One region of the Aminobacter sp. BE322 genome, then DNA from elsewhere that is predicted to be linked to it. Evidence: predicted binding sites of a transcription regulator. Region 1 holds the regulator's gene; the other holds the start of a gene.
What was found. The regulator LexA, encoded in region 1, represses DNA repair genes until DNA is damaged. The targets are predictions, from matches to a motif close to TGTTCNNNNTGTGTTCNG.
Positions count from the first base shown of each region.

Region 1 (4,149 bases):
CAGGCCGAGCGGGTGCAGCCGGCGATCCAGCGTTCGCTTGCGGGCAATTTGTGGCGCAAGCTCTGGACGCTGGCGGTCGGGCTTCTTGCGACCTCGCTGATCGCCGGGCTGGCGACCAGCGTGTTCGGGGCCTGGAATTTCCAGCGCATCTCGCCGCTCAGCCTTTTCGCCAACCTGGCCGTGATGCCCATCGTCTCGGTGCTGGTGATGCCCTTCGCGGTTGCTGCCGGCGTGCTGATGCCGCTCGGCCTGGACGGCCTGTTCCTCGACACGATGGGGCGCGGCCTGGCCACCATGGTCGCCCTGGCGCAATGGTTCTCCGAGCGGTCGCCGGTCGACGCCGTCGGCCTGATCTCCGCCCGCGCGGTGATCCTGGTGTCGGTCGCGCTCTGCATCGCCTCGATGGCGACCACCTGGCTCAGATTCGCAGCCCTGCCATTCGCCGCAAGCGGATTGCTGCTGCTCGGCGAGGCAAGGATCCCAGACATACTGATCTCCGAAGACGGCCGGCTGGTCGGGGTGCCGACGGCGGGCGGCAGGCTGGCGGTCAACCGCGCACGTCCGAGCGACTTCATCACCGACAGCTGGAAGAGGGCCCTGGTTGCGGAGGAACTGGTCGGCCCGGTTGGCGCGGGCGGCAAGCCTTCGACCGTAACGGCCGCAATCGCAAAGTCGGATGCTTCGACGCCGCGCGAGCCAGCCTTGCCCCAGGAAGGAGGAGAAAAAGCGGACCGCAGGGAAGCCTTCGTTTGCGACGGTGGCCTCTGCACCATCGAGCACCCTTCAGGCGCCGTGATCGCCCATGCCGGCAATGCGGCGGCAGCCAAGCGTGCCTGCGCCGTGGCGAGCCTGATCGTGATCGACGATGCGACGGCGCGGGCTCCCTGCGCGAATTCGGCGGCGACCGTCGTCAGCAAGCGCGACCTGGCGCGTTTAGGCAGCGTCGCCGCGTACCTGCCTGAAAAAGGAGAGGCGGCGGTCCGTCAAATCGAAATCCAGAAGGCGATAGCCGCGCCCTACCGGCCGTGGCATGAGCACCGGGCATTCTCGCGCGAAGCACGCGGACTGCCGCCATTCCGCCGGGACCGTGCAAAGCCGCCGCCGGAGAAGGCCGCGCCATGAAGCATCTCGCAGCCCGACGGAATCGTCGGGCGTCGCATGAACAAGGCCAAGAAAAAGCAGCGGGAGCCATTCCCGGAAAAATGCGAGGCGGTTTGCCGTCGGAGTTGCTCGGACCAAAGAGATAGGCCGTTTTGGCTTTTCGATCAAAAGCGGCAACGCTCTTGGCTGCGGAATTGCATTCGTCGGAATGCCCGCCGCTCTGGCCCGGCCTCGCTGCAACCCAGAAAGATGACGATCCCGACCGGCCCGAGGCGGGATCAGGGCATTTCCTCCATTCATCGGACCGCGAAGACGCTCCATCTCTTTGGTCCGAGCAATTCCGGACGGAAACCGCTGCGCACTTTTCCTGGAATTGCCCTAGTAGCGCCGGATCAGCCCGACCAGCTTGCCCTGTACCTTGACCCGGTCGGGGCCGAAGATGCGGGTTTCATAGGCGGGATTGGCGGCCTCGAGCGCGATCGAGGCGCCCTTGCGGCGGAAGCGCTTGAGCGTCGCCTCCTCGTCGTCCACCAAGGCAACGACGATCTCGCCCGGATTGGCGCTATTGGCATTGCGGATGATGACCGTGTCGCCGTCGAAGATGCCGGCCTCGATCATCGAATCGCCCTTGACCTCGAGCGCATAGTGCTCGCCGCCCGAAATCATGTCCGGCGGCACCGAGATCGAATGCGTCCTGTGCTGGATGGCGTCGATCGGCACGCCGGCGGCGATGCGTCCCATCACCGGGATGGCGACCGCCGCGCCTGCATCGTCGTCATTGCCGGCCGAAAGCGCGCGTGACGGCTCGGGCTTGCGCCCCAGGCTGCCTTCGATGACGCTGGGCGAAAACTTCCTGGCGGCGTTGAGGCCCGGCGCGATCGAGTCGGGCAGGCGGATGACTTCCAGCGCGCGCGCGCGGTTCGGCAGGCGCCGGATGAAGCCGCGCTCCTCGAGCGCGGTGATCAGGCGATGGATGCCCGATTTGGAAGCGAGGTCCAGCGCCTCCTTCATCTCGTCGAAGGACGGGGGGATGCCCGCCTCCTTCAGCCGCTCATGGATGAACAGCAGAAGCTCGTGTTGTTTGCGCGTCAGCATCGCTGCCCCCAAGGGAATCGAAAGAAAAACAAACCCGGAACAAACACTATATGTTCCAGTTGTGTTCCGCAACCGATTAAATTTTGGTGAAGGCGCCGAGGGGCGCTCAGCGCAGCATCAGCACCAGGCAGCCAGTGCCAGATTCGGCGGCCGCTGCGAAGGGCTCGCGGATGATGACGCAATTGGCGTCGGCCAGTGTCCGCAGCATCGACGAGTCCTGGACCCCGAAGGGCACGGCGACGAGGCCGGCGTCGGTCTTGCGCACCACGCCGCGCACGTAGTCCTGGCGCAGGTCGTTTTCCTTCATGGGCGCCCCGAGCACGGCCTCGCGGATGTCCGGCGCATAGGGCCGCCCGCCGAGCTTCGCCAGAACCGGTTTCAGGAAGAGGTGCGAGCAGATGAGGCTCGCCACCGGGTTGCCGGGCAGGCCGATGCAGCGGGTGTCACCGAGCCGTCCGAACATCAGCGGCTTGCCCGGGCGCATGGCGATCTTCCAGAAATCGAGCTTCATGCCGAGGCCGGTCAGCACGCCGTGCACCAGGTCATGGTCGCCGACCGAGGCGCCGCCGAGGGTGACGATCACCTCGGCTCCGGCGTCGAGCGCCTGCCGGACGAGTGCCGAGATCGATCCGGTCTTGTCGGCCGCTATGCCGAGATCGAGGACGCGGGCGCCGACCGAGCGGGCAATGGCCGCCACGCCGTAGGCGTTGGACGAGATGATCTGGTCGGGGCCGGGCGAGCTTCCTGGCGGCAGCAGTTCGTCGCCGGTGGCGATGATCGCGACCAGCGGCGCGCGCTGCACCTCGAGCGTCGGATGGTTGGCGGCCGCCGCGAGCGACAGCGCGGCGGGGTCCATCAGGCGGCCGGCGTCGAGGATCAGGTCGCCTTCGCTGAAGTCGAGGCCCTTGAGGCGGATGTTGCGGCCGGGCGCGGTCGGCTCGACCACCTCGACCTCGCCGTTGCCGAGATCGCGCACGTTTTCCTGGATGACCACCGTGTCCGCGCCGGCCGGCACCGGCGCGCCGGTGAAGATGCGCACGGCCTGGCCGCGCGCGATTTTCCCTGCGAACTGCCGCCCGGCAGCCGCCTCGCCGATCACCGCAAGCCGGGCGGGCAGGTCGGCGATGTCCTGCGCGATCACCGCATAGCCGTCCATGGCCGAGGCATCGAAGGGGGGCTGGGTGCGCAAGGCGCGGAGCGGCGCGCCAAGCACACGTCCGGAAGCCTCGTCGAGGCCGATACGTTCGGTACCCGCCGGGGCAGCGCCTTCGAGCAAGCGTTCAAGCGCGTCGGCGACCGGCAGCAGCGCCATCTAGTCGACAGCCTTGTAGTCGCCCGACTTGCCGCCCGTCTTCTCGATCAGGCGGATGCCGGAAATCACCATGCCGCGGTCGGCGGCCTTGGCCATGTCGTAGATGGTCAGGCATGCGACGGAGGCTGCGGTCAGCGCCTCCATCTCGACGCCGGTCTTGCCGGTCACGCGCGCCAGCGCGGTCACCCTGAGGCCGGGCAGCGCTTCGTCCGGCTCGATCTCGACCGACACCTTGGTCAAGAGGATCGGATGGCACAGGGGCACCAGCTCGTGCGTGCGCTTGGCGGCCATGATGCCGGCAATGCGCGCCGTGCCCAGCACGTCGCCCTTCTTGGCGTTGCCGGACAGGATCAGCGCCAGCGTCTCGGGGCGCATCGTGACGGTGCCCTCGGCGACCGCCGTGCGGGTCGTCTCGGCCTTGTCGCCCACGTCGACCATGTTGGCCTCGCCGGTGGCGCCGATATGGGTGAGGGTTGCCATGTCAGGCGCTCGCCGCGAGCGGGCTGCCTTCGAGCAGCGCCCGCGTGGCGGCAGCCACGTCGGCCTGACGCATCAGGCTCTCGCCGACGAGGAAGCTGCCGATGCCCGACTTTTCCAGCCGCCGGCAGTCCTGGTGGGTGAAGATGCCGCTCTCGCCAACG
Region 1 is NZ_JBNPXB010000001.1:121,455-125,603, reverse strand. It holds gene J2X50_RS00595 (ComEC/Rec2 family competence protein) at 1-1,122, shown strand, start outside; gene lexA (transcriptional repressor LexA) at 1,480-2,196, opposite strand; gene J2X50_RS00585 (molybdopterin molybdotransferase MoeA) at 2,303-3,508, opposite strand; gene moaC (cyclic pyranopterin monophosphate synthase MoaC) at 3,509-3,988, opposite strand; gene trpC (indole-3-glycerol phosphate synthase TrpC) at 3,990-4,149, opposite strand, start outside.

Region 2 (4,149 bases), on a different contig from region 1:
CCTCGAAGGCCGGCACGCGGGTGGCGAGCACCGGCCAGATCACCTCTTCGAACAGCGGCCAGTCGGGGTTGAAGTCGGCCGGATCGGCCGCCTGCTCGCCCTCTTCGCTCTCGGCCCCGCCGGTGATGTAGACCGAGCCCTCGGGCCGGACATAGACGCCGCTCGGGTCGACCATCAGCGGCATGTCGTCGAAGCGGTCGCGCGCCTCGAAGACGAAGACGTTGCGCTTGCGCGGCTCGACCGGCAGCACGAGGCCTGCCATGGCCGAGACCTTGCCGGCATTGGGACCGGCGGCGTTGATGATCGTGCCCGCCTCGAGCCTTTCGCCGTTCGTCAGCGTCACGGCGGTGACGCGGCTGCCCTGCCGCTCGATGCCGGCGACTTCTGCCGTGATCAGGTCGACGTTCTTGGTCTTCAGCGCCTTGCGGAACAGGCCGAGCATGGCATGCGCGTCGAACCAGCCTTCGCCCGTGCGGCCATAGGCGCCGGCCGAAATGCCCTCGGTCGAGATCCACGAGAAGCGCTTCCGCAACTGCGCGGCGTCCTCGAGCACGATGTCGGCGCCCTCGGCCATCTGGGCCTCGTGGTTGGCCTTGAGGATGGGCAGGCCGTTCTCGCCGGCGAGGATCAGGTAGCCGCCCTCGCGGAAGCCGATGTCGGCGTCCTCGCCGAACTCGTCCTTCAGGCGCCGGAACAGGCCGAGCGTGAACTGCGACAGGCGGATGTTCTCGGGGATCGAGAATTGCTGGCGGATCGAGGCGCAGGACAGCGTGGTCGCGGCCGTGGCGAATTGCGGATCGCGTTCGACCAGCGCGATCGAGCCGGTAAAGCCCTCGTCGCGCAGGTAGTAGGCGATCGAGCTGCCGACGATCGCGCCGCCGATGATGACCACGTCGTAGCGTGCCATGAAATGATTCCGTCTGTTCGGATGGAGGAGAAAAGCAGTTACGCCACCGCCCGGCAAGCACTTGCAAGGGCCAGCATTGCCGGGCAAGAAGACCAGATGTCACATTCTCCGTCCCGCCCCCGCCGTTCGGCGCTGTTCGTGCCCGCCAGCAACGAGAAGGCGATCGCCAAGCTGCCGCAGCTTGGCTGCGACGCCGTCATCTTCGATCTGGAGGACGCCGTACTGCCCGAGCACAAGGCAGCCGCTCGCGACAGGCTGGCCGGCATCTTGGCCGAAAGGCCGGCGGGCAACCGCGAATTTCTCGTCCGCATCAATTCGCTGGCGAGCCCCTGGGGCGTGGAGGACCTTGCGGCTGCGAGCGGATGGGCTATCGACGGCGTGCTCCTGCCCAAGATCGCGACGCCGCGCGACATCATCGAGGCGGGCGACGTGCTCGACGACAGCGACGCGCCCGACAGCGTCAGGCTCTGGGCGATGATCGAGACGCCGCGCGCGCTGGTCAACATCGCCGCCATCGCCGAGCTCGGCCGCGATCCCGCCGCGCGGCTCGCTTGCCTGGTCGCCGGGCTCAACGACCTCGCCAAGGACACCGGCGTGATGCTCACGCCCGACCGCCGCTACCTGCAGTCCTGGCTGATGCAGATGGTGCTCGCGGCGCGGGCCGGCGGCGTCGACATGCTCGACAGCGTCTCCAACGATTTTCGCGACCTCGACGCCTTTTCGGGCGAATGCCGGGAGGCGGCCGCGATGGGATTCTCGGGCAAGACGGTGATCCATCCCGCCCAGATCGGCCCCGCCAACGAGGCGTTCTCGCCCTCGGCCGAGGCGCTTGCCGAGGCGCGCGCCGTCGTCGATGCCTTCGCGCTTCCGGAAAATGCCGGGCGCGGTGTAATCTCGCTCGAAGGCAAGATGGTCGAGCGGCTGCATCTCGCCCAGTCCGAAAAGCTGCTCGCCCGGGCGGCGATGATCGAGAAGCTGAAGAACTGACAGCGCGATGCGGAGACAAGCATGAAACTCTACCGCTTCCTGACCGGTCCCGACGACGCCACGTTCTGCCACAAGGTGACGGCGGCGCTGAACAAGGGCTGGCACCTGTTCGGCTCGCCCACCTATTCCTTCGATGCCGAGACCAAGACGATGCGCTGCGGCCAGGCCGTGGTGAAGGACGTCGACGGCGTCGAATACGATCCCGGCATCAAGCTCGGCGATTTCTAAGCCGGGAGGCGCCTGATGAATGGGGCGCCGCGTTCAGTCGACCGACGCTTCCAGCTTTTCCATGTCGTCGTCGGAAAGGCCGAAATGGTGCCCGATCTCGTGGATCAGCACATGGGTAACGATGTCGCCCAGCGTCTCCTCGTTCTCCGCCCAGTAGTCGAGGATCGCCCGGCGGTAGAGGGTGACGCGGTTGGGGCCTTCGCCGGTCTGCGGGTTCCAGCGCTCGGCGATGCCGCGTCCTTCGAACAGGCCGAGCAGGTCGAAGGGCGTTTCCAGCGACAGGTCGTCCATGATCTCGTCGGTCGGGAACTCGGCGATCTGGATGACGACGTCGCCGGTGAGGGCGCGGAATTCTTCAGGCAGGTGGGCATAGGCTTCGAGCGCCAGGAGCTCCATCTCCTCGATCGAGGGCGACAGCTGGTCGTGCCAGGCGCGGGTCTTGTAGATGCGGGCCATTCTTTTTCCTTTTGAGGGCATATAGCCTTTCACCGCACGCCTTACGAGGCCTTTGCCGTGGCGGGGATGATTTAGGCGCCGGAGGCACTTGCCCGGAGAGGAATAGATTCTCATCGAATCGGCTTGACTCTCCTCGATGGCTCTGGAATCTATGAGAACATAACGTGAACATATTGAGGAAGGCAGACCGACATGGCGACCAGCGCCGTGGCGCGGGACGTCGTTTTTGCCCTGCGCCGGAAGATAGCGAAGATCGAGGGGACGCTGGCCGAGAGGCTGGCCCCGCCCTCCGACGGCCAGTCTTCCGCCGGCCAGCCTGTTGCCGGTCTGCTTGTCCGCCGCAACGGTCTTGCCTCGGCGCGCGACTTCTTCCTGCCGACCGGCGTCGAACGCCTCGACGAAATCCTGGGCGGCGGCCTGCCTCGGGCGGCGCTGACCGAGATCCACGGAACCGAAACCCGCAATGCCGGGGCTGCCGCAGGGCTCGCCCTCTGCCTGGTCAGCCGCATGCTCAGGGAGCGGTCGCGGCCGCAGGATCTGGTCCTGTGGGTCGGCACGACCGAGATTTTCCGCGAGGCGGGGCTTCCCTACGTGCCAGGACTGGGCAGGTTCTTCGGCATTCTGGCCGAAAGCCTGCTGTTCGCCGAGGCGCCGAAGCCGGCCGACGTGCTCTGGATCGCCGAGGAGGCGGCCCGCATCGAGGAGATCGCGACAATCGTGGTCGAGATGCGGGGCAATCCGCGCAGCGTCGACCTCACGGCGACGCGCCGCCTGCACCGGCGGGCGCAAGACAGCGGCCGTCCCATCTTCCTGCTGCGCCAGTCGGCCGAGCCGGAGCCCACCGCCGCCCCCGTCAGGCTGGTCGCAGCACCCGCGCCGGCCACCCTGCGGCAGACACTTCTCGGCCCGCTCGCCGGCTCTATCGGCGCGCCCGCATTCGCTGTCGAGATCGGCAAGAGCCGTACCGCTCTGCCGGGCAGCTTCATTCTGGAATGGAACCCCGATGCACGCACCCTCGCAGAGAGAAGTCCAGAGAATCGTGTCGCTGTGGTTTCCCCATCTCGCGGCCGAACGCGTCCTCCGGCGCAGGCTGGGGCGGTCCTGGCGTTCAAGCCCGCAGGCGGCGAAGCCGCTGGTGACCAGCCACCGCGAGAACAACACCCAGCGCATCGCCGGCCTCGACGCGCAGGCTGAAGCGCTCCGGCTGAAGCCGGGCATGGGCATTGCCGAGGCGCGCGCCATGCATCCCGACATCGACGTGGTCGAAGCCGATCCCGAGGCCGATCGCAGATTGCTCGAAGGGCTGGCCGACTGGTGCGACCGCTACACGCCGCTCGTCGCCATCGACGGTGCCGACGGACTGTTCCTCGACATCACCGGCTGCGCCCATCTCTTCGGCGGCGAAAAGGCACTGCTCAACGACCTCATGATGCGGTTCTTCCACCAGGGGTTCGACGTGCGCGCCGGCCTCGCCTCGACACCGGGCGCGGCATGGGCCGCCGCCCGCTTCGCCACCGGCCACATCCTGGCTCCGGGCAGCGAGTGCAGTTTCCTGGCCCGCCTGCCACTGT
Region 2 is NZ_JBNPXB010000004.1:31,869-36,017, forward strand. It holds gene J2X50_RS08230 (NAD(P)/FAD-dependent oxidoreductase) at 1-907, opposite strand, end outside; gene J2X50_RS08235 (HpcH/HpaI aldolase/citrate lyase family protein) at 1,004-1,894, shown strand; gene J2X50_RS08240 (DUF1737 domain-containing protein) at 1,916-2,122, shown strand; gene J2X50_RS08245 (metallopeptidase family protein) at 2,156-2,578, opposite strand; gene J2X50_RS08250 (ImuA family protein) at 2,771-3,772, shown strand; gene J2X50_RS08255 (Y-family DNA polymerase) at 3,714-4,149, shown strand, end outside.
Region 2: J2X50_RS08250 (ImuA family protein) is a predicted target of LexA. The motif match lies at 2,732-2,749, and genes of this name have one in related genera.